DNA from 2 places in the Brevundimonas sp. Leaf168 genome. Region 1 is predicted to be linked to the other one. Evidence: predicted binding sites of a transcription regulator. Region 1 holds the regulator's gene; the other holds the start of a gene.
What was found. Region 1 encodes HrcA, which represses chaperone genes, less so after heat shock. Its sites were predicted from a motif close to GTTAGCANTCNNNNNNNNNGANTGCTAAC; they were not measured.

Region 1 (11,969 bases):
TGGACATTGACGGGGGACGCGTGATGACCAAGGCTAGCAGCGCCTCAAAGATTACCACGCTGGTCGATAAGCTGTCGCTCCGGGACCGGCTCAATCCCGAAGAAATAGAGGCGTTACGCGCTGTCCTCGATGCGCCCAAAACCGTCTCCGCCGGATCCGATATCGTGCGCGAGCACACCCGCCCGCTGCACAGCACCCTTCTGATTTCGGGCTTTTCCGCGCGTTACTCCACGCTGGAGGACGGGTCGCGTCAGATCACGGAAATCAATGTGTCCGGCGACTTCATCGACCTGCACAGCCTGTTGATGAAGCAGATGGATCACGGCGTCGTCGCCCTAACCGACTGCGTGATCGCAGAGGCGCCGCACAGCGGCTTGATCGACATCACCGAGCGACATCCACACCTGGGCCGACTGCTTTGGCTGGACACCATCATCGACGCCGCCATCCATCGACAGTGGCTGGTGGCCATGGGCCGGCGCAGCGGTCTGGGCCATCTAGCGCATCTGGTGTGCGAGCTTTACCTGCGGCTCCAAGCCGTCGGCCAGACGGGTGATCTGTCATTCGATCTTCCGCTGACGCAAACGACGCTGGGTGACGCGCTCGGCCTTTCGACTGTCCATGTCAGCCGTCTGATTTCCGAGCTCCGCAACGAGGGCGTCGTCGCATGGACGGGCGGACGGATTGATATCCTCGACTGGCGTCGTCTGGCCGAAATCGCCGAATTCGACCCCACCTATCTGCGCCTGCAATCCGAGCCCGTCTGATCGCTTAACGCATGTTATCGCACCGAACGGCGATCGGCCGTCTAGACGGGGCATGTCTCAGTCAAACCTCGCGCACGCTCTGTTGTCTGCCCTTGCAGTTCAGGGCCTGGACGAAGGCGATGCATTCTTCGCCGAGGCTGGCGCACGAAGCTCAACCACACAGAATGGCGAAGCTGTCGTCACGCTGATTTTGTCAGGCGTCCTGGCGCGTATCGGGCTCTACGGCGCGCTGTCGCATGGGCTGGCGTCCAGCGACGACGTGATCAACTTCGACGCTGTATTGGGCGGGGGTGGGCCAGAGTCCGCCGTTTGGTTGACGGCCGGACGATACCTGACCGTCTCCGCTCGCAAGCTGGCGCAAAAGATCGATCGCGACAGTCTGGTCGAGATGGCGTTGATTGATCTTCGCCGTCGCAACATCGCCCTTCAGGCTGAGCTTTCGCGCCACGCCACATTAAAAGTCAGCCAGCGCCTGGCCGCCCTATTGCTCGACGTTCACGACCGAGAGGGAGGCGACGTACTCGCCTTGCGTCAAACCGAGCTGTCGTATCTGATGGCCGTGCGGCGCGCCAGCATATCGACCGCCTGCACCGAACTGTGCGCCGCCGGCGCCGTGCGGCTGCGGCGCGGCGCGATCCAAATCATCGATGCGAACGCCCTGCGCCGGATGACGGACGCGGCCTATTCGACCGTGACGGACTTGGCCAGGTTGCGGGGCTGATCCACGTCGGTGCCCTTCTGAACGGCGGTGTAATAGGCCAGCAGCTGCACCGGCACGGCATAGACCAGGGGCGCGATCAGCGGGTGGCAGTCGGGGGCGTGGATGCGGCGAATGCCGGCGCCGTGCGGATCGGGGGCCTTTTCCGGCGCGATCATGATGACCGGGCCGCCCCGCGCGGCGACCTCCTGCAGGTTGGACGCGGTCTTTTCGAACACATCGTCGAGCGGAGCCAGGGCGATGGTCGGGGTCTCTTCGTCGATCAGGGCGATGGGGCCGTGTTTCAACTCTCCGGCGGCATAGCCCTCGGCGTGGATATAGCTGATCTCCTTCAGCTTCAGCGCGCCTTCCATCGCCAGCGGGAACATGGCGCCCCGGCCCAGGAAAAGGACATCGTCGGCCTTTGACAGGTCATGAGTCACGGCGCGGATGCTGTCGCCCATCGTCAGGGCCTCGGCGATCAGGCGCGGGCTTTCGAACAGAGCCTTGACCAGCTCGGCCTCGGTCGCAGCATCGATCCGGCCGCGCGCCACGCCCGCCGCCACGGCCAGGGCTAGGATAGCCGCGACCTGGGCGGTGAAGGCCTTGGTCGAGGCGACGCCGATCTCAGGCCCAGCATGGGTGGGCCACAGCACGGCGGCTTCGCGCGCCATCGAGGAAGAGTGAACATTGACGACGGCGGCGGTCTGCAACCCTTGCGCCTTGCACCAGGTCAGGCTGGCCAGGGTGTCGGCCGTCTCGCCCGACTGGCTGACGGCGACCGCCAGCGTCTTGGGCGACACGGCAGGCGAGCGATAGCGGAACTCGGACGCGATCTCGACGTCGCAGGGCAGGCCGGCCAGCTTCTCGAACGCATAACGGCCGATCTGACCAGCGTAGAAGGCGGTGCCGCAGGCGACGATCTGGATGCGGTCGATGGCGGCGAAATCGACGGGATTGGTCTTGGCCTTGCCCGTCACCAGGTCGAGATATTCCGACAGGGTGTGCTGGACGCTGTCGGGCTGTTCATGGATTTCCTTCTCCATGAAGTGGCGATACTCGCCCTTTTCGACCATGGCCGATGAGGCCGAGACTTGGACGATGGCGCGTTCGACTGGCTTGCCCGCCACGTCGAACATCTGGGCGCCGGCCTTGGTCACGGCGACGTAATCGCCCTCTTCCAGATAGGAAATCTTCTGCGTGAACGGACCGACGGCCAGCGCGTCCGAGCCCAGATACATTTCGTCCTCGCCCCAGCCGACCACCAAGGGGCTGCCGCGTCGCGCGCCCAGGATCAAGTCGTCCGTCCCGTCGATCAGCACCGCCAGCGCATAGGCGCCGGTCAGGCGATCCAGAGTGGTCTTGAACGCCTCCAGCGGCGCGCGACCCGTATTCAATTCGGCGTCCAGCAGGTGGGCGATGACCTCGGTGTCGGTCTGGCTTTCGAAGACATGGCCTTCGGCGGCAAGCTCGGCCTTCAGCTCGGCGAAGTTCTCGATGATGCCGTTGTGGACCAGGGTGACGCGCCCAGCCTTGTGCGGGTGGGCGTTCTCGGTCGTGGGCGCGCCGTGGGTCGCCCAGCGGGTATGGCCGATGCCGACCGTCGCCGTAATCGGATCCTCGGCCAGGACGGCCTCAAGATTGCGGATCTTGCCCTTGGCGCGGCGGCGCTCGACCGAGCCGTCCACCACGGCGGCGACGCCGGCGGAATCATAGCCGCGGTACTCCAGCCGTTTCAGGCTGTCGATCAGCCGGGGAACAACTGGCCCGTTGCCAGTGATGCCGATGATGCCACACATGCCAGAGACCCCGCAGAAACGTAGTGGATTGAGCACGCCGCTTTGCACTGGCGGCGATCCGGGGCTAAGCCACACATCAAGCCCCTCCGGCCGTCTATGCAATCTTAAGGCGGGCCGCATCAAAAAAGGGGTTTCGGAACGTTACCCGAAACAAAGGACCAGGCCTTGGGCGACAGAAAATACTTCGGCACCGACGGCATTCGCGGACGCGCCAACACCTATCCGATGACAGCCGAGGTCGCGCTTCGCGTCGGTTTGGCCGCCGGGAAACTGTTCCGCACCGACGACGATCGGCGCCATCTGGTGGTGATCGGCAAGGATACGCGTCTGTCCGGCTATACGATCGAGCCGGCCCTTGTCGCCGGGTTTGCTTCGGTCGGAATGGACGTGCGCACCTTCGGGCCCGTGCCGACGCCGGGCGTGGCCATGCTGACCCGCTCGATGCGCGCCGATTTGGGCGTGATGATCTCGGCCTCGCACAACGATTATGCCGATAACGGGATCAAGCTGTTCGGCCCGGACGGCTACAAGCTGTCGGACGAGATCGAGCTGAAGATCGAAGCGATGATGGATCAGGGCCTGGACCAGGGCTTGGCGCCGTCGAACAAGCTGGGCCGGGTCAAACGCATCGACGACGCCCAGGCCCGCTACATCGAGATCGCCAAACAGGCCTTCCCCAAGCGGCTGACGCTACAGGGGCTGCGTATCGCCGTCGATTGCGCCAACGGCGCCGGCTATAAGGTCGCGCCGACCACCCTTTTCGAACTGGGCGCTGAAGTCTTCCCCGTGGGCGTGACCCCGAACGGCACCAACATCAACGCCGAGTGCGGCTCGACCCATCCGGCGACCCTGGCCGATGCGGTCAAACGCTACCGCGCCGATATCGGCATCGCCCTGGACGGCGACGCTGATCGACTGATCATCTGCGACGAGACGGGTCGGGTGGTGGACGGCGATCAGATCATGGCCCTGGTCGGGCTGGATTGGGCCAGGCGTGGCCTGCTGACCGGCGGCGGCGTCGTCGCCACCGTCATGTCCAACCTGGGGCTGGAGCGCAAACTGAAGTCCGAGGGGCTAACGCTTGAGCGGACCAAGGTCGGCGACCGCTATGTGATGGAGCGGATGCGCGAGGGCGGTTTCAACATCGGCGGCGAGCAGTCGGGCCACATCATCCTGCACGACCACGCCACCACCGGCGACGGCCTGATGGCGGCGCTGCAGGTCCTGGCCGTCCTGGTCGAATCCGGCAAGCCGATGAGCGAATTGGCCCGTCAGTTCAATCCCGTGCCGCAAAAGCTGGAAAACGTCCGCTTCACCGCCGACAAGCCGCTGGAGACCGACGCGGTCAAGGCCGCCATCGCCGAGGCGGAAGCGGCGCTGAACGGTCAGGGGCGGCTGCTGGTGCGTCCGTCAGGCACGGAAAAACTGATCCGCGTCATGGCCGAGGGCGACGACGAGGCGCTGGTGAGGCGCGTGGTGGCCGATGTGGCGGGCGCGGTGCGCTCAGCCTAGGGTTTGCACGCCGCCGGCGGATCGCCGTCGCGCGCCCACAGCTTGCAGGACCGGTCGATCTCCCCCTGGATGAGGTCGCAAGGATTGGCGGCGTTGCAGGGCGGGCGGGTCGCCGGGCTGACCTGGATGCAGCGCTCGACCAACCGGGCCGAGGCGGCGGCGCCGATGGCGTCGCGGCAGGGGACCTCGCTGACCGGCACCGGCTGAGCGGGCATGTCCGGTCCTTCGGGAATGCTGGCCTCGACGTCCCCGGCCGGTTTGGTCGCTTCCTTCTCCGCAGCCGCCGGCTTGGCGGGCGGGGCAGGCGGCGGAGCGTCCGGCGCCAGTGGAACCGCGTCGATGACATTGCTGCTTGCCGCCGTGTCTCCGGACGCAGGCTGATCGGCTGGATCAGCGCGCTGACATCCGGCCATCAACACAACGCAGGCGGCCATCGAAAGCCAGGGGGATCGACGCATCGACTTGTCTCCGGTCAGGACTGACCGGACGAGGATGCCCGTCCGCGCCCCGAGGTGAAACCCCCTATCGCTTCACCGCCGCCAAGGCCGCCTTCTGCAGGGTGAACAGTTCGGTGCAGCCGATCTCGGCCAGCGAGAAGAGCCGGTCGAATTCGGCGCGCGAGAAGCCGCGCTTCTCGCCCGTGGCCTGGACCTCGACGATCTGGCCCGAGCCGGTCAGGACAAAGTTCGAATCCGCCTCGGCGTCGGAATCCTCTTCGTAATCCAGGTCCAGCACCGGCACGCCGTCGCAGACGCCGCACGACACGGCCGCCACCTGATCCGTGATCGGGTCGGCTTTCAGCACGCCCTCGTCGCGCAGATAGTTCAGGGCCAGGCTCATGGCGACCCAGGCGCCGGTGATCGACGCTGTACGCGTGCCGCCGTCGGCCTGGATGACGTCGCAGTCGATCAGCACCTGACGTTCGCCGAGCGCCTTCAGGTCCACCACGGCGCGCAGGGAGCGGCCGATCAATCGCTGAATCTCTTGCGTGCGGCCCGACTGTTTTCCGGCGGCGGCTTCACGACGCCCGCGCGTGTGGGTGGCGCGGGGCAGCATGCCGTATTCAGCGGTCACCCATCCCTGACCCGAATTGCGCATCCAGCCCGGCACCTTGTCCTCGATCGAGGCGGTCACCAGCACCTTGGTGTTGCCGAAGCTGATCAAGCACGAGCCCTCAGCATAACGGTTGACGCCGGTCTCGATGGTCACGGGACGCAGTTGATCGTCGGTGCGTTGCGAATGGCGCATGGGAGGGATCCTGGAAGTCTGACCTTGGAAGCTGTGGCGGCGGTGCTTATCCTGAAACCGTGAGCCTGTATGCCCCGAAAAACCCGCCGTTCGACGCCGGCCAGTCCCTTGCGGGTCTGGCGGGGCTGGATGCGCGGGCGCGCGACATCTTTCGTCGCATCGTGGAAAGCTATCTGGAGACAGGCGAGCCGGTCGGGTCGCGGACCCTGTCGTTGGGCGGTATCGCCCTGTCGCCTGCCTCGATCCGCAACACCATGCAGGATCTGACCCTCGCGGGCCTGCTGGCGGCGCCCCACACCTCGGCCGGGCGCATCCCGACCCATGCGGGCCTGCGCCTGTTCGTCGACGGCCTGCTGGAGGTCGGCGACCTGACCAAGGAAGAACGTCGCGAGATCGACGGGCGGCTCGCCGGGCGCGGCCGGAACTTCGAGTCCGCCTTGGACGAAGCCTCGAACCTGCTGTCCGGCCTGGCCGGCGGCGCCGGCGTTGTCTCCAGCCCGGTCCGTGATTCCGGCGTCAAACATGTCGAGTTTGTCGCCCTGGGCGGCGATCAGGCCCTGGCGGTCATCGTCGCTGACGACGGCACAGTCGAAAACCGCATCATGACCCTGTCGGCCGGCGTCACGCCTTCGACCTTGGTCGAGGCCTCCAACTTCCTGAACGCCCGCCTGCGCGGCCGCCCCTTCGCCGACGCCAAGCGGGAGATGACCCAGGAGCTGGAAATCGCACGGCGTGAACTGGACCAGACCGCCGCCCGCCTGGTCGAGGACGGATTCGCTGCGTGGTCCGGCGGCCAGGATCGCGAGCGGGCCCTGATCGTGCGGGGTCGCGCCAACCTGCTTCAGGACCGGGAAGGCCTGGCCGATCTGGAGCGGGTCCGCGTCCTGTTCGATGATCTGGAGCAGAAGGAACAGCTAATCGGCCTGCTGGACGGCGTCGATGCGGCCCAAGGCGTGCGCATTTTCATCGGCGCGGAGACACGGTTGTTTTCACTTTCGGGTTCCGCCGTGATCGCGGCGCCCTATATGAGCGGCCGACAACGGGTTCTGGGCGCAATCGGCGTCATAGGCCCCGCAAGACTGAACTACGCCCGTGTCATTCCGTTGGTGGACTATACCGCCCGGGTGCTGGGCCGGATGCTGGACGGGAACGACAAGTGAGCGACAAGCCCCTTAACGACGAACTGAACGCCGTGGACGCCGACATGGCCGAAACCAACGCCGAACACGGCCTGGACGCCCATCCGTCAGACGATCTGGCGCCGCTGGACGCGGTGATCGCCGAACGTGACGAATGGAAGGACCGCGCCCTGCGCGTCGCCGCCGAGATGGAGAATCTGAAGCGCCGTTCGGAGACGCAGCAGAACGACGCCCGCGCCTTCGCCATCCAGCGCTTCGCCAAGGACCTGTTGGGCGTCGCCGACAATCTGGAGCGCGCCCTGATGGCGGCGCCCAAGGACGCCGAGGGCGCCACGGCCGGTCTGGTGACCGGGCTGGAACTGACGCAGAAGGCCCTGCTGCAAGCCTTTGACGCCAACGGCCTGAAGCGCGTCGCGCCCCAGGCCGGCGAGGCCTTCAACCCGCATCTGCACCAGGCGATGATGGAACAGCCGTCCGAGACCGTGCCCGGCGGATCGGTGATCCAGACCATGCAGTCCGGTTTTGAACTGTTCGGCCGCACCGTGCGCCCCGCAATGGTCGTCGTCGCCGCCAAGGGATCCGGCGCCCAGGCTCCCAACCCCTATGGCGCCGCCCCCGCCGCCGACGGTCAGGCCTTCGACGGCAAGGCCTGATCCGCGGTCTCTAGGCGGCGTCGGTCAGAACTGACGCCGCCAGGCTCCGATCAAGGCGAACTCCGGCGGCGCGTCTGCAACATGGCGCGGCTCGCGGCTTGCGACCGCTTGCAGCGTCATGCTGGATCCGTCCCACAGCCGACGTTCGCCACCGAGGATGAAGTCGATCTGGCGGCCGCTGGGCGTCGCCGAGAAGCTGCGGCGCGAATAGGTCAGCGGATCGAAATATTCGATAGGCACATCGGCCAGCAGCGCTGAGAAGGTGCCGCTTTCGATCCGCAACGGCTGCGACAGGGTAAAGCTGATCCGGTCGCAGATCATAGAACAGCCCGTCAGCAGGCCCAGCCGCCAATTCGAACTGATCGCCGCCTGATCCATCGACAGGAACCGGCCCTCGATCCGGGTCGACCCCATCCCCGCCTCGCCGATCAGGCGCAGGCCCGGCCGCAGGGTCCAGTCGCCGCCCAGCGCATAGAAGCTGGTTCGTGACGGCAGGGCGAAGTCGGACCCGCCCGGCAAGAAGGCGCCCAAGGGTCCGAGACGTTCATCCAGGGCGCCGACGCTGAACGACAGACCGCCCTCCGCTCCGCGCCATCCGATCGCCGCGCGACTATAGGTCGAGGCGTCCTGCTCGACACGACGCAGCGGCATCCGGCGGTCGCCGCCTCCGCTTTCGCCCGAGACCGTCACCGCGCCGAAGCGCAGCGCGCCCCGCACGGCGTGGTCGGCCTGGGCCAGGGCGGCGAAACCGTCGCCCGCCGCGCCGTTGAACGGCGATGTCGCCCCGCCTTTTCCTTGCCAGACCGAGAAATTCATCCGACCCGTGGCGACGTCAAACATCGCCTCCTGACGCGGCTCGTCCCCCATCCAGGGCGCATCATAGAGATCATGACGAGGCGCGATCGGCTCGGGTCGGGCGCTGGGTTGCGCCGCAATCAGGTTCAACCGACCGCCGCCCGGCAGGGCCAGGGTGGTTGTCGCCGTGGTGTTCTGCTCGAACGGCGCCGCCTGATAGGAACGGCTTGGGGCAGTCGGATAGGCGCCGCCCAGTTGGACGGCGAACATCCGATCGTAGGCGTCGTACAGCACCGTGTTTAGCGCCGTTTGGCGACCGAAAGCGTCCCCGAACGCCGCGCCGACGAAGCTGCCCGGTTCGCTCATGCTGACAATGGAACTCCCGTCAGCCATCGGCGTCGAGGTCGTTCCGACCGGTCTGAACGCGCCGGCCATGTCCAGCAGGCCGCGCCCATAGACGATGTCCGTGCCGGGATCGCCGGCGTCGCGTGCGGTCGTCAGCAAGATATCCAGAGCCGCACGCGCCGACAGATTGGGGAAGGCCTGCATCAGCAAAGCGAGCGCGCCGGAGACATGCGGAGCCGAGAAGGATGTGCCGTTGACGCGCCAACACGACGTGCCCTCGCACCCTGTGATCACATCCTCGCCCGGCGCTGAAATATACCCGGCCGCCGTATCCCCTGCCCGGTTCGAGAAGCTGGACATCACATCGGTCGCGCCGTGCGATCCGACCGCGATGACGCTGCCGGCGAACCGGGGATCGATGGCATAACGCGCGGGCCAGCCCGGATTGGCATTTCCGTCATTGCCCGACGAAGCCACGATTACGGCGCCCGAGTTGACCGCGCGCAGCAGCGCCGCCTCGAACGCCGAGCCCAGCCGCCCATCGCCGCCCAACGACATGTTGATAATTTTGACGCCATTGGCGACGGCGTAGTCCAGCGCGCGTACAAGATCCGAACTGCTGAAACAGACGTCCGTATTCTTGTCCGTGCAGTCAGAGATATCGGTGCGGATCGACAGGATGGTCGAATTGTACGCCACCCCGATCGTACCGAACCCGTTGAAGTTCGAGGCGATCACGCCCGACACGCGCGTGCCGTGGCTGCTTGACGCCACATAGGGCGTATTGCGCCCCACGACGACGTCCGTCGAGGCGCTGGAGATACGCCCCTCCAACTCGGGCAAGGTATTGGCGATGCCGGAGTCGACGACGGCGACGGTGACGCCGGCTCCGGTCGCCCCGGCCTGCCAAGCGGATTGGACCTTGATATTTGCCAGGCCGTAGTTCCGCAGATACTCGCTCGACGTGACCGAGGGAGGCGGCGGCGGCGGAGGCGGTGGTGGGGGCGGAGGTGGGGGAGGCGGCGGGGGTGGCGGGGGCGGAGGAACGGGGGGCGTGATCGTGCCGCCGCCGCCACCGCCGCCACCACCTCCGCACCCTGCGAGAGGCAGAAACAGCAGACCGATACCCAGGACGATCACCCCACGAAGCCGCAATCCGTTCACGCCCTACCCTCCCATACTCGGGCTGCTCCCCGCAGCCTTGGCGCCAGTAACGCCCTAATTCTTTAACGCTTTATCGAACGTCGCCAGCAGCTTGGACCAGCCGTCCTTGGCGTCTGCTTCCGAGTAGCTTGCGCGGTAGTCGGCGTGGAAGCCGTGCTGGGCGTCGGGATAGACGACGATCTGGCTGCCGGTCTGGCTGGCGCGGGCCAGGGCTTCGCGCATCCGTTCGACGCTGGCCAATGGGATGCCCTGATCCTTGCCGCCGTACAGGCCGAGCACGGGCGCCTTCAGATCGTCGGCGATGTCGACCGGCCAGGGTTGGCCCGATGAGATCTGAACCGGCGTGGCGTCTGCGGCGGGCGCCAAACGGCCATACCAGGCCACGCCCGCGCCGATGGCGGCGAAGCGGGCCGCCGCCTGCCACACCACCTTGCCGCCCCAGCAGTAGCCGGTGATGCCCACCTTGCCGTCCTTGGACCACGACTGCTGGCTGGCCCATTCCAGCGTCGCCGACAGGTCGCCCATCACCTGCTCATAGTTCGCCGCCCCGACGATCTGCATGATCCGCTGCATGTCCGACAGCGGCGCGGGATCCTCGACCCGGACGAAGAAGGCGGGCGCGATGGCGGCGTATCCCTGCTTGGCCAGACGGCGGCAGATGTCGCGGATATATTCGTGGACGCCGAAGATCTCGGACACCACCACCACGACCGGGAAAGGCCCGTCGCCCGCCGGCCGGGCGACATAGGCCGGAAGCTGGAACCCGTCCGGCGCGGCATAGGTCACGGTCTCGGTCGACAGGCCCTCGGCGTCGGTCGTTATGGGCTTGGCTTCTTTGGCCAGGGCCGCGACCGCATAGCCGGAAAAGAGCAAGCCACCGAATGCGCCCAGTGTTCGACGACTCAGTTTCAGATCGTCGGCGGTCTGGCCTTCGGGGCGGATCAGCACGGTCATGGGACGCTCCAACGCGGGAAAGACGTCAGAGCATCACGGCTGACGGCAGTCGTCCAGTCACGATAAGGCGCGCTTTAAAACGGGAAGAAGGGTGCTCAAGCAGTGCGATGCCGCGCGTCGAGCGTTAGCGCCCTTCCTTCCAAGATTAGTGCCTGAAGACCCGCACGCCGGTGAAGGCCATGGCGATGCCCTTCTCGTCGGCGGCGGCGATGACCTCGGCGTCGCGCATGGAGCCGCCCGGCTGGATCACCGCCGTGGCGCCGGCCGCGACCGCTTCCAAAAGGCCGTCGGCGAAGGGGAAGAAGGCTTCGGAGGCGCAGGCCGAACCCTCGGCCAGGGACTGGGCCAGGCCCTTGGCCTCACCGGCCTCCTTGGCGCGAATGGCGGCGATGCGGGCGCTGTCGCGGCGGTTCATCTGGCCGGCGCCGATGCCGGCGGTCTGGCCGTCCTTGGCGTAGACGATGGCGTTGGACTTGACGTGTTTGGCCACGGTGAAGGCGAACAGCATGTCCTGGATTTCGGTCGGGGTCGGCTGGCGCTTGGTGACGATCTTCAGGTCCGACGGCTTGATCAGCGACCGGTCGCGGCTCTGGACCAGGAAGCCGCCGGCGACCGAGCGGAACACCTCGCCCGGGCCGCGGGGGTCGGGCAGGCCGTCGGTGATCAAAAGGCGTAGGTTCTTCTTGGCCGCGAAGACGGCCTTGGCTTCGTCGTCGGCGCCGGGGGCGATGACGACCTCGGTGAAGATGCCGGTGATGGCGCGGGCGTCTTCGCCGTTCAGCGGACGGTTGACCGCAATCACGCCGCCGAAGGCCGAAACGGCGTCGCATTCCAGCGCGCGGGCATAGGCTTCGGACAGGTCCTTGCCCACGGCCACGCCGCACGGGTTGGCGTGT
Region 2 (11,969 bases), on a different contig from region 1:
GGCGTGCTGCCCTCCTACCTGGAGATGTCGTTGGCCAACTTCGGCCGCCAGCAGGAACAGTTCGCCAGTCAGATGGGCCGCGCCTTCGGAACCGGCGCAGGCGCGACCCTGATGGAGGACGCCGCGCGCGCCAATATGGCGATGTTCGAGCGCGCCATGCAGATGTTCCCGGCCTTTACCTATCCCCGCGCCGAGCCGACGCCTGCCGCCTCGGACGAAAAGGCTGAACCAGCGCCGCCGCCCGAGGCGCCGGACGCCCTGGACGAGATGCGTCGCCAGATGGACGAGATGCGCCGTCAGATCGAGAAACTGGCGGGCGGCAAGAGCAAATGACCGACCGGATCCAGGCCGTCGGCGGACCGGACAGGGTGGATCGCCGCGAAGGCGAACGCCGCGAGCGCGAGCGGCGCGCCCGATCCGCCTCGCGCGCCCTGGTCCCCGTGGATGCGCCTGAGATCGTCGAGCCGCAACCAACCCCGGCAAGAGCTGCCGTCCTGCCGACGCCCGAGCCCGGCGCCGCCGCCTTCGTCGCCCAGCAGATGGGCCAGAGCGGGCAGAAACGCGGCCTGCGCGGCGGGCCGCCGGTGCTGGATGCAGCCCGCTCCGCCTACCTCGGAGCCGAATATTCGGGCGCGGCCGAGCGTCGTCCGAAAACGGGCAAGACCGCCAAGACCGACATCTGAGCTGACGCCGCTCGGGCGGCACGGGGTTTGCTGGGGGCGAGACAGAACGCTCTCAGCCGGACCCGCCCATGCCCGCCGTCTTCACCCTCGCCGCCAAAGCCTTCGACGTCGCCGTCGTCGCCCTGATCTTCACGGCATTTTCGTAAGCGCTACCGCGCTTCGCGCTGCTTGAGCGCATGTTTTTTAGGGCCTACCGCGCTTTGCGCGACTTGAGGCCGTTCGGCTCATGCCCCGCCCAAATCGAAATCCTTGCGCGACGCGATGATGGTCACGATGAACCCGGCCAGCACGTCCAGCAGGATCATGATCACGATCAAGAAGAAGGTCGAGGTCGCAAAGCCCGGCAGCAGCAGAAACTCCACCAGCACGCCTATGAACAGGATCATCGACAGGGCGTGATTGATGATGGCGATCCGCTGGCTGGAGGTGGACTTCACCAGCTCGAAGAACAGCAGGATCAGGCCAAGAAACAGGATCAGGTCGCCGGACCCGATCGTCCATTGCGCGCCCGAGGTCATCGTGACGGAAAACAGCGGATCGCGCAGCAGAACGTCCGCCTGCACCATCCCTGCCCCGCTCGGCGCGCCGAACAGCACCACGATATTGTAGAGCACCACCGGGATCAGCAGCAGCGGAATGGCGAGCAGCATGGACGGTCCTCTTCGCAGCCGGTCCAACGGCTACGCCTGTTCACCCTGATTTAGCGCCGTTTGCGAAACGCCGCCACAAGGGTTCAAGCCTTGGGAAATCCACCTGCCCGGCTGAGCGCCGACGGCGCCGGCCGCCCGATGGCCTCGCCGATCCAGCGCGCCGTCGCGATCAGGGCGTCCAGGTCATAGCCGGTTTCGAACCCGCCGCGCGCCAGCATATAGGCCAGGTCTTCGGTGGCGATGTTTCCCGTGGCGCCCGGCGCGAACGGGCAGCCGCCGATCCCCCCGACCGAGGCGTCCAGCACGTCGATCCCGGCCTCGACGCCCGCATAGGCGTTGGCCAGGCCTGTGTTGCGGGTGTCGTGGAAATGTAGACGCAGGCTCGCGTCCGGTGCGGCCGCCCTGGCCGCCTCGACCTTTTTCGTTACCGCCCAGGGATCGCCCGCGCCGATGGTGTCGGCCAGACCGATTTCGCCGACGCCCATCTCGGCTATCGCCCCGACCATGTCCGCGACCTGATCGACCGAAACCTCGCCATCGAAAGGACAGCCCCAGACGCAGGAGATCATGGCCGACAGCGACGGCGCGCCCTCGCTGGCCTCGGCGTTGTGGCGGCGGGCGACGATCTCGCCCAGCATGGCCAGTTGATCCTTCACCGCCAAGCCCTGGTTCTTTAGGCCGAAGCCGTCGGTGGCGGCGACCGAGACATTGACCTCGTCCACCCCGGTCGCCAGCGCCCGGTCATAGCCCTTGCCGTTCAACACGAGGCCGATGCGGCTGCGCCCCGCTTCATGCGGCAGGGCGGCCATGACCTCTTCGGCGCCGGCCATCTGCGGCACATATTTGGGATGGACGAAGGAGACGGCCTCGATCCGCTTCGCCCCCGCCTGCTCCAGTCGTCGCACCAGATCGGCGCGGACCGCGGGCTCAAGCACCGCCTTTTCGTTCTGCAGCCCGTCACGCGGCCCGACTTCGACGATCTGGATGAAGCGGCCCATCACTCGGCTCCCGCTGCGGCGTTCCCGTTCCCGTTTCCGTTTCGGGGCGGCGGCGCATAGACGGTCAGGCTGACCGGATCGCCCGCCGAATAGTTGTAGCCGTTGACCGTCCCGACCGCGCGACCGGACACGCCCAGACGCGCCGCCGCCGCACGGAAGGCGTCGGCGTCGCGTCCTTCGACGATGGCAGGCCGCCCCTCGGCCAGGGCCTCAGCCGCGCCTTGGGCGTCGGTCAGGTCGGTGTCGCGCCCGGTCAGGAATACGAAGCTGGGTTCATGGAAGCCGGTGATCGCCACCGGCCCCGGCGTGCGGCCCTGACGCGGGTGCAGATCGGCCGCCTCCAGCGCCTTTTCAAGCTGGGGCGCGATGGCCAGGGGCCGCAGTTGGCGGATCGTGCCCGACAGAGCCGCGTGCGCCACGATCCCGAAGGCCAGCGAGGCGACCAGCGCTGCGACCGGCGCGCGGTTCAGCAGAAGGAAGCCCCCCATCGCCCCCGCCGCCAGCGCCATGACCACCGTCAGCGCCGCCCAGGTCTGGGCCGTCGAGGTGCCATAGACGGTCAGTCCATAGACGGTGATGGCGATGATCAGCAGAGCCGCGAACGCGCCCAGCACCGCGCCGGTGATCCGCGAGACCTTGCCGATGGGCTGGGCCAGGGCGGCGGCCGCCAGCAGGGCCAGCGCCCCAAACGTCGGCAGGGTGTAGTGCCACAGCTTGGTCGGGGCCAGTTCGAACATCAGCCAGCCTGGGACCAGCCAGCAGACCAGGAACCGGATCGCCGGCTCGGCGCGTCGGCTCCACCCCGTCGAGACGGCGGCGGGCAACAGCAGGGTCGAAGGGAAGAACAGCAGGGGCGCCAGCAGCAGATACATGCCGGGGAAGCCCGAATGGCTTTCGTGCGCGCCGGCGATCTTGGGCGCCAGGTCCCCGCCGATGGCCTCGCGCCAGAAGCCGCCGTCGGTGGCGATGGTGATGGCGATCGCCCACGGTCCGACCATCAGGGCGACCAGCGGCAAGCCCCAACCCCAGCCGAGGCGATACAGCCATTTGACGTTCCGATCCCAGATCGACAGGGCGATGATCGCCAGGGCCACGACCAAGAACCCGATCGGTCCCTTGATCAGGATCGACAGACCGATCCCGATCCAGAACAGCAGCTTGTGCGGCCGGATCGGTCGTTCGCCCGCCTTCGTCGCCATATAGATGCGCGCCAACGCCGCCATGGCCAGGGTCGTCGCGCCGCACAGCATGGCGTCGGTCTTGGCGATCCCCGCCTCGGTCGACAGCAGGAAGGTCGCCCCCATGATGGCCCCGCCAAAGAAGCCGACCCGCCCGCCCAGCATGGCCGAGCCGGCCCAGGCCACGGCCCAGGCCGCCAGCATGGCGCCCAGCAGGGAGGGGATGCGATAGGGCGCGATTTCGCGGTCCTCGACATCCGAGGTCAGACCCACGGCGAGCGCCTGCATCCAGTAGATGCCGACCGGCTTCTTCCAACGCGGCTCGTCCTGATAGCGGATGTCGACATAGTCGCCGCTTTCCAGCATCTGGGACGTCGCCTGGGCGAACCGGCTCTCGTCGCGATCCAGCGGCGGCAGCAGCAGCAGGCCCGGCAGGCCGGCGATCAGCGTCAGCAGGGCCGCGAGAACCGGCCCGCGCCAGCCGGCGATGCGGCCATCCAGATCGAAAGTCTTCATTCCAGACTCCTTACACGGCGACCACGCCTGCGTCAGCCGTCTCCCCTAAGCTCACGTTATCCTCTATGGAGCGCCGATGACCGTCGAAACGCCCGAAATCTCCGTCGTCGTTCCCGTCCATGACGAGGCGGGCGCCGCCGTGCCCCTGGCGCGCGAGATCGCCGCCGCCTTCGCCGGCCGTTCGTACGAGATGATCTTCGTGGACGATGCGTCCAGGGACGCGACCCTGGCCGAGTTGAAGGCGGCCATGGCCGAACTGCCAGCGCTCCGCGTGCTGGCCCACGGCGCTAACGCGGGCCAGAGCCGGGCGGTTCGAACCGGCGTCCTGGCTGCGCGCGCGCCGGTCGTGGTGACGATGGACGGCGACGGCCAGAACCCGCCGGCCGATGCGCCCCGCCTAGTCGATGCGCTTCTGTCCGCCCCCGGCGACGTGGGCCTGGTCGGCGGCCGTCGCGCCAAACGTCAGGACACCGAGGCCAAGCGCCAGGCCTCCATCTGGGCCAACCGCATCCGCCGCAAACTGTTGGGCGACGACGCCGACGACACCGGCTGTGGACTGAAGGCCTTCCGCCGCGACGTCTTCCTGCGCCTGCCCTACTTCGATCACATCCACCGCTACCTGCCGGCGCTGATGATCCGCGAGGGGTTCAAGAACCAGTATCTCGACGTGGACCACCGCCACCGCGAGGTCGGCCGCTCGAAATACACCAACTGGGGCCGACTGCGGGCGTCGGTCTCGGACCTCTTGGGCGTCATGTGGCTGAAGACGCGGTCCCGCAAGCCAGGCGCGATTTCGGAGTTCTGAGACGGCCCACACCCTCCCTGCTTGGCAGAGAGGATAGGCAAACAAAAAGGGCGGGACCTTGCGGCCCCGCCCTTCTGCATTTCAGCGTCGGTCAGCTTGGACTTAGAAGTCCATGCCGCCCATGCCGCCCATGCCGCCCATGTCGGGGGCCGAGGCGCCGCCCGACTTCTTGGGCGCGTCGGCGACGGCGGCTTCCGTCGTGATCAGGATGCCGGCCACCGAAGCGGCGTCTTGCAGGGCCGTGCGGACGACCTTGGCCGGGTCGATGACGCCCATCTGCACCAGGTCGCCGTACTCTTCGGTCTGGGCGTTGAAGCCGAACGAAGCGTCGCCGTTTTCCAGCACCTTGCCGACCACGATCGAGCCTTCGACGCCGGAGTTTTCGGCGATCTGACGGATCGGAGCCTGCAGGGCGCGACGGATGATCGCGATGCCGGCGTTCTGGTCGGCGTTGTCGCCCTTGACGTCGGCCAGGATCTTGGAGGCCTTCAGCAGAGCAATGCCGCCGCCCGGAACGATGCCTTCGTCAGCCGCGGCGCGCGTGGCGTTCAGGGCGTCGTCGACGCGGTCCTTCTTTTCCTTCACTTCGACTTCGGTCGAACCGCCGACGCGGAGAACCGCGACGCCGCCGGCCAGCTTGGCCAGACGTTCCTGCAGTTTTTCCTTGTCGTAGTCGGAGGTGGTGTCTTCGATCTGGCGCTTGATCTGGGCCACGCGGGCTTCGATCTCGTCCTTGCCGCCGACGCCTTCGACGATGGTGGTGTCGTCCTTGGTGATGGTGACCTTCTTGGCCTTGCCGAGCATGTCGATGGTGACGCTCTCAAGCTTGATGCCCAGGTCTTCGGAGATGACCTGGCCGCCCGTCAGGATGGCGATGTCTTCCAGCATGGCCTTGCGGCGGTCGCCGAAGCCCGGAGCCTTGACGGCGGCGACGCGCAGGCCGCCACGCAGCTTGTTGACGACCAGGGTCGCCAGGGCTTCGCCTTCGATGTCCTCGGCGATGATCAGCAGCGGACGGCCCGACTGCACCACGGCTTCCAGGATCGGCAGCATGGCTTGCAGCGAGGTCAGCTTCTTCTCGAACAGCAGGATGAGCGGCTCTTCGAGTTGGGCCTCCATCTTGTCGGCGTTGGTGATGAAGTAGGGCGACAGGTAGCCGCGGTCGAACTGCATGCCTTCGACGACGTCGACGGTGGTGTCGGCGGTCTTGGCTTCCTCGACGGTGATGACGCCTTCGTTGCCGACCTTGGCCATCGCCTGAGCGATCAGCTCACCGATTTCCGAGTCGCCGTTGGCCGAGATGGTGCCGACCTGGGCGATTTCCGAGTTGTTGGAGACCGGCTTGGAGTTCGACTTGATCTCTTCCAGCACCAGGCCGACGGCCTTGTCGATGCCGCGCTTCAGATCCATCGGGTTCATGCCGGCGGCGACGGCCTTCAGGCCCTCTTGCACGATGGCTTGAGCCAGAACGGTTGCGGTGGTGGTGCCGTCGCCCGCCTTGTCGTTCGTTTTCGAAGCGACTTCGCGGATCATCTGGGCGCCCATGTTCTCGAAGGCGTCTTCCAGCTCGATCTCTTTGGCGACCGACACGCCGTCCTTGGTCGAGCGCGGAGCGCCGAAGGACTTCTGGATCACGACGTTGCGGCCCTTGGGACCCAGCGTCACCTTGACGGCGTTGGCAAGCACGTTGACGCCGCGCAGCATCTTGTCGCGCGCGTCGGTGTTGAAGTGTACGATTTTAGCGGCCATGCGGGCAGCTCCTATCTATGTGGATTGATTGAAGAACGTCGGACGTCGGGTGCTTAGGACAGCACGCCCAGGACGTCGGATTCCTTCATGATGATCAGGTCTTCGCCGTCGATCTTCACTTCCGTGCCCGACCATTTGCCGAACAGGATGCGGTCGCCGGCCTTCAGCTCCAGAGCATTGACCTTGCCGGTGTCGTCGCGGGCGCCAGGGCCGACGGAGACGACTTCGCCTTCCTGCGGCTTTTCCTTGGCGGTGTCGGGGATGATGATGCCACCCTTGGTCTTGGATTCTTCTTCAACGCGCTTGACCAGCACGCGGTCGCCGAGCGGACGGAACGCCATCGGACTTCTCCCTGTAAAACCCCCGGATCGGGGCGTTTTTGAAACGGTGTGCGGCGCTCTCGCGATCGCCGTTTTGGCAGCCGACCAGAGAGAGTGCTAACGCGAGCGGGAGTTAGGCAGAGGCAGGGTCATCGTCAAGCGGCGGCGATGGATCGCCGCACGAATTCTCTGTGACAAATGAACCGAAAATGAATGCCGACCTCCGGGGTCGTTCAAACTGGCAGCGATAGAAAGGCCTCAACGCTGGATGCCTTCCCGTCCCGGAAACGCAGATCGGCAAGCCAAGAAGGAGACCAAAATGTCCAAGCTGCTGAAGATCACTGCGGTCGCCGCCGCTCCCGTCGTGGCCCTGAGCCTGATGGCCGCTCCGGCTTCCGCCCAATCGCGCGATCGCGACAACACCGGCCGTAACGCCCTGATCGGCGCCGCCGTGGGCGGTCTGGCCGGCGCCATCTATGGCAACGGCGACGGCAGCTACATCGCGGGCGGTGCGCTTGCCGGTGCGGCGCTGGGCGCGGTGGCCTCCAACCGCGGCTCGGGCTGCGAATATTATCGCGGCGGCCAATGCTACCGTAACCAAGGCCATTGGGAGCGCGAGCACGGCATCGACCGCAGCCGCTCGGGCTACGACTACCGCTACGACGGCCGCCGTTACGACTCGCGCTATGACCGCCGCGACTATCGCAACAATCGCGACTACCGCTACGACCGCCGCTGGTAAGCGTTTGACAGTTTAGATGACTGGAAGGGTCCGTCCGGCAAGGACGGGCCCTTTTTCGCGTCAGCCCATCAGGCGGCGCATCAGGGCCGCCGTGGACGGATCCAGGTCCGCCAAGGGGCCGCCCGCGTCCACGTCCTTCAGGATCGCCTTGGCCAGGACCTTGCCCAGTTCGACGCCCCACTGGTCGAAGCTGTTGATGTCCCAGATCACGCCCTCGACGAAGGTCTTGTGCTCATAGAGGGCCAGCAGCGCGCCCAGGGTCTCGGGCGTCAGCCGCTCCATGACGATGGCCGTCGACGGACGGTTGCCGGTGAAGGTGCGGTGGGACGCCAGGCGCGTCGCCTCCTCCTCCGACAACCCTTGCGCCAGCCCTTCGCCCTTGGCGGCCTCGGTCGTCTTGCCCAGCATCAGGGCCTGGCCCTGAGCGAGCGCATTCGACCAAAGCGGCGACTCCGGCGCGTCCTCATGCGTCCTGGCGACGATCACGAACTCTGCCGGAACGGTCTGCGGCCCTTGGTGGATTTGCTGGAAGAAGGCGTGCTGGCCGTTGGTGCCCGGCTCGCCGAAGACGACGGGGCAGGTCTGACGCGTCACCGGCGTGCCGTCGCGATGCACCCGCTTGCCGTTCGACTCCATCTCCAGCTGCTGCAGGAAGGAGGGCAGGCGACGCAGGGCGTGGGCGTAGGGCGCCACCGTACGCGCCGGCCGGTTCAGGCCATCGACGTTGAACACCTGGGCCAGGGCCAGCAGAACCGGGGCATTCCGCTCCAGCGGCGCCGACACGAAATGGTCGTCCATCGCGGCGGCGCCCGCCAGCATCCTTTCGAACACGTCCCAGCCCAGGGCGATGCCGCACGACAGGCTGACCGCCGACCACAGCGAATAGCGCCCGCCGACCCAGTCCCGGAAGGCGAACGTCCGGCCGCAGCCAAAGGCCGCCGCCTTCTCCGGCGCCGCCGTCACCCCGATGAAGTGTTTCGTCATCCCCTCGGCCGGCAGCGACGCCGCCAGCCAAGCTTTCGCCGCCTCGGCGTTGGCCAAGGTTTCCTGCGTCGTGAAGGTCTTGGACACGACCACCACCAGGGTGGTTTCGGGATTCAGGCCGGTCAGCGCCTCGGCCATGTCGCGCGGATCGATATTGGCGACGAAGCGCAGGTCGATGGCCGGGTCCAGCGGGCGCAGCGCATCCCAGACCACGCGCGGCCCCAGGTCCGACCCGCCGATGCCGACGTGGACGATGGCCTCGAACGTCTTGCCCGTCGCGCCCGCCTCGGCGCCCGACCGTACTGCATCGGCATAGGCCTTCATGTCCACTCGCACGGCGTCCACCTCGGCCGAGACGGGCTCGCCCAAGGCCTTGAAGTCGGCGCCCGGCGCGGCGCGCAGGGCCGGATGCAGGACCGCCCGCCCTTCCGTCAGATTGACGGCCTCGCCGGCGAACAGGGCCGCGCGCCGCTCCTCGACGTCGCTGGCGCGCGCCAGGTCCAGACAGGCGTCGAAGGCGGCCTTGGTCCAGCTCTGTTTCGACAGGTCGAGATAAAGGCCCGCCGCCTCGACCGACATCCGCGCCAGCCGATCAGGATCGGCGGCGAACTGGTCCACGATCCGCGCGGAGGCGGCCTCGGCGGCGGCTTGGTCGAAGGCGGTCCAGGCGGCGTCGCGGGTCATCGTCGTCTCCATCGGGAATGACAGGGTAAACACTCGTTTACGGCTGGGGCGTATTCAGGTTCAACGTCCCAGCGGACGCTGAAACAGGAAGTCACCTCCATGTCCTGCGGCCTTGCTCTCACGATCGCCCTGGCGATGTCCAATCCCTCGGTGGCCCTGGCGGCCGAACAGCCGGCCGCCGCGCCCGGTGCGCCGATCTCGGTGGCGGGCGAGCCGCTGTTCGCCGACATCATCTCGCGCTCGGCCAGCCTGAAGGCCGTGGTCGACGGCTGGGCCGCCGCCAAGGCCGCCGACGACGCCGCCTTCTTCACCAGCCAGGCCTTCACCGGCTTCAAGGCCCAGGCGGAACAGTTGGCAGCTCTGGACATGCAGGGCCACCTGATCCTGAAGGAACGCGGCACCGACGGCGATCTGAAATGCATCCTGCGCGGCATTTCCGAGGACATGCCCAAGAAGGTTCAAGCCGTTCAGGCCGCCGCCAACCCGGCCGAACGCGCCACAGCCCTGTCGGAACTGTCCTATCTGCTGAACGACAACGTCGAAGTCATCACCGCCCCGCCCAAGCCGGAAGTCTGACGGCTTCTAGAGGGCGGCCAGCGCCTCCAGCACGCCCTTGCCGTAGCGATCCAGCTTGGACTGACCGACGCCGGAAATGGCGCCCAGACTGTTCAGGTCGCCCGGCTCGGCGTGGGCGATCTCCAGCAGCGTCCGGTCCTGGAAGATGACATAGGGCGGGACGTGCTGTTCCGAGGCGCGGTCGCGGCGCCAGGCGCGCAAGGCCTCGAACCGGGCGCGCACATCGGCGTCCATCGTCTCCAGCGCCGCATTGCGCCCTTCGCCCGATCGGTCACGACGACGCGGGGCGGTATCCGCCCTCAGCGGCGCGCGACGCACCTCGATCTGGCGCTCGCCGCGATAGACGGCCCGCACCGCCTCGGAATCGCCCAGCCCGACCAGCGGCTTGCCGTCGTTGGGATCCTCGGCCAGCAGACCTTCGAACAGCAGGTGATCGACGATCTCGCGCCAGCTGTTCAGCGAAATCTCGCGCCCGATGCCCCAGGTGGACAGTTGCTGCTCCCACGGCTGCACGTCCTTGGTGCGGGCGGTCAGGTGATCGACGACGCGATTGCGCCCGAACCGGCCGCCCAAGCGCTGCACCGCCGCCAACGCCTTCTGGGCCGGGACGGTCGCATCATAGAGCTGGGGCGGGTCGCCGCAGATGTCGCAGACGCCGCAAGGCTGGGCGTCATGCTCGCCGAAGTATCGCCGCACGGCCTGGGCGCGACAGACGGCGCCGTCCAGCATGGCGAACAGCTGGCGGGTCTTCCTGACCTGAACCGATTTGACCTCCTCGGCCATCGGACGGCTGTCCAGCCGACGTAAGGACCAGGCGATGTCGGACGGCCCATACAGGGTGATGCCCTCGGCCGGCTCGCCGTCGCGCCCGCCCCGGCCGATCTCCTGCCAATAGGCCTCCAGGCTGCCCGGCGGATCGGCGTGAATGACGAAGCGCACGTCGGCCTTGTCGACGCCCATGCCGAAGGCGATCGTGGCGACCATCACGGCGCCCTCCTCGGCCAGGAAGCGTTCCAGCCGGCGGTCGCGCTCTTTCGTATCCATGCCGGCGTGATAGGCGATGGCGTTGGTCCCGGCGTCGCGCAGCGCCTGGGCGACGCGGTCGCAACCGTCGCGGCTGCCGCAATAGACGACGCCCGACTTGCCCCGCCGTTCGCGCACCAGTTCGATGACCCGCGCATCGGTCTTGGCCCGAGACGCGCTCTCCTTGCGCTCGGCCGATAGTTGCAGGTTCGGACGCGCGAAACTGTCGACGAAGACCGTCGCCTCTTCCAGCCGCAGCGAGCGCAGAATGTCGTCGCGCGTGCGGGCGTCGGCGGTCGCCGTCACCGCGATGCGCGGCACATCGGGAAACCGCTCGGCCAGCAGACCCAGGTTTCGATAATCGGGGCGGAAGTCGTGGCCCCATTGCGAAACGCAGTGCGCCTCGTCGATGGCGATCAGGCTGAGCGGCAGTTCCGCCAGCCGATCCATCATGGCGCCCGCCGCCAGGCCTTCGGGCGAGACGTAGAGCAGGTCCAGTTCCCCCGAACGCGCGGCCGCCCAGATGGCCGAACGCTCGTCCAGCGACACGCCGGAATCCAGCCGCGCCGCCGCGACGCCCTGCTGCTTCAACGCCTCGACCTGATCGGTCATCAGGGCGATCAGCGGCGACACCACCAGCCCCAGCCCGGGGCGCAGGATGGCCGGGATCTGATAGCAGACGCTCTTGCCGCCGCCGGTCGGCAGGACCGCCAGCACATCACCGCCCGACAGGATCTGCTCGACCACCTGCCCCTGCAGCCCCCGGAAATCGGCGTGCCCCCACACGCGCGCCAACAACGCCCGCGCATCGTTCAGGTCAGGCATATCGGTCGAGGAAAACTGGGGGCGCGTGGCCGGCATCCTTAAGCTGTGCACTCTTTGTTCCCGAACAGAAGACGCCGCCGGCCGCGAAGGCGACCGGCGGCGGCGTCATAGGGGGAGGGTTTTAGTGGGCGGGCGCTTCGGCGAACTGGCCGCCGACGCGGTAGCGCCACAGATAGGACGGGGCGATCGCCGCCATGCCGGCCGGATGGTCGATGCCCAGATCGCTGAGGCCAAGC

Region 2: groES (co-chaperone GroES) is a predicted target of HrcA. The motif match lies at 6,993-7,021, and genes of this name have one in related genera.

What each region holds. Positions count from the first base shown of each region.
Region 1 is NZ_LMOY01000008.1:23,856-35,824, reverse strand. Features, by position in the region: gene ASF81_RS07460 (hypothetical protein) at 1-24, shown strand, start outside; gene ASF81_RS07455 (Crp/Fnr family transcriptional regulator) at 24-767, shown strand; gene ASF81_RS07450 (Crp/Fnr family transcriptional regulator) at 820-1,488, shown strand; gene glmS (glutamine--fructose-6-phosphate transaminase (isomerizing)) at 1,449-3,263, opposite strand; gene glmM (phosphoglucosamine mutase) at 3,429-4,775, shown strand; gene ASF81_RS07435 (hypothetical protein) at 4,772-5,233, opposite strand; gene rph (ribonuclease PH) at 5,298-6,023, opposite strand; gene hrcA (heat-inducible transcriptional repressor HrcA) at 6,089-7,183, shown strand; gene grpE (nucleotide exchange factor GrpE) at 7,228-7,815, shown strand; gene ASF81_RS07415 (S8 family peptidase) at 7,840-9,882, opposite strand; gene ASF81_RS07410 (dienelactone hydrolase family protein) at 10,174-11,073, opposite strand; gene purH (bifunctional phosphoribosylaminoimidazolecarboxamide formyltransferase/IMP cyclohydrolase) at 11,219-11,969, opposite strand, start outside.
Region 2 is NZ_LMOY01000011.1:54,682-66,650, reverse strand. Features, by position in the region: gene phaR (polyhydroxyalkanoate synthesis repressor PhaR) at 1-333, shown strand, start outside; gene ASF81_RS11900 (hypothetical protein) at 330-683, shown strand; gene ASF81_RS11895 (hypothetical protein) at 908-1,333, opposite strand; gene ASF81_RS11890 (hydroxymethylglutaryl-CoA lyase) at 1,417-2,331, opposite strand; gene ASF81_RS11885 (glycosyltransferase family 39 protein) at 2,331-4,025, opposite strand; gene ASF81_RS11880 (glycosyltransferase family 2 protein) at 4,102-4,830, shown strand; gene groL (chaperonin GroEL) at 4,933-6,579, opposite strand; gene groES (co-chaperone GroES) at 6,633-6,920, opposite strand; gene ASF81_RS11865 (hypothetical protein) at 7,219-7,641, shown strand; gene pgi (glucose-6-phosphate isomerase) at 7,702-9,309, opposite strand; gene ASF81_RS11855 (hypothetical protein) at 9,409-9,885, shown strand; gene recQ (DNA helicase RecQ) at 9,892-11,733, opposite strand; gene ASF81_RS11845 (complex I NDUFA9 subunit family protein) at 11,855-11,969, opposite strand, start outside.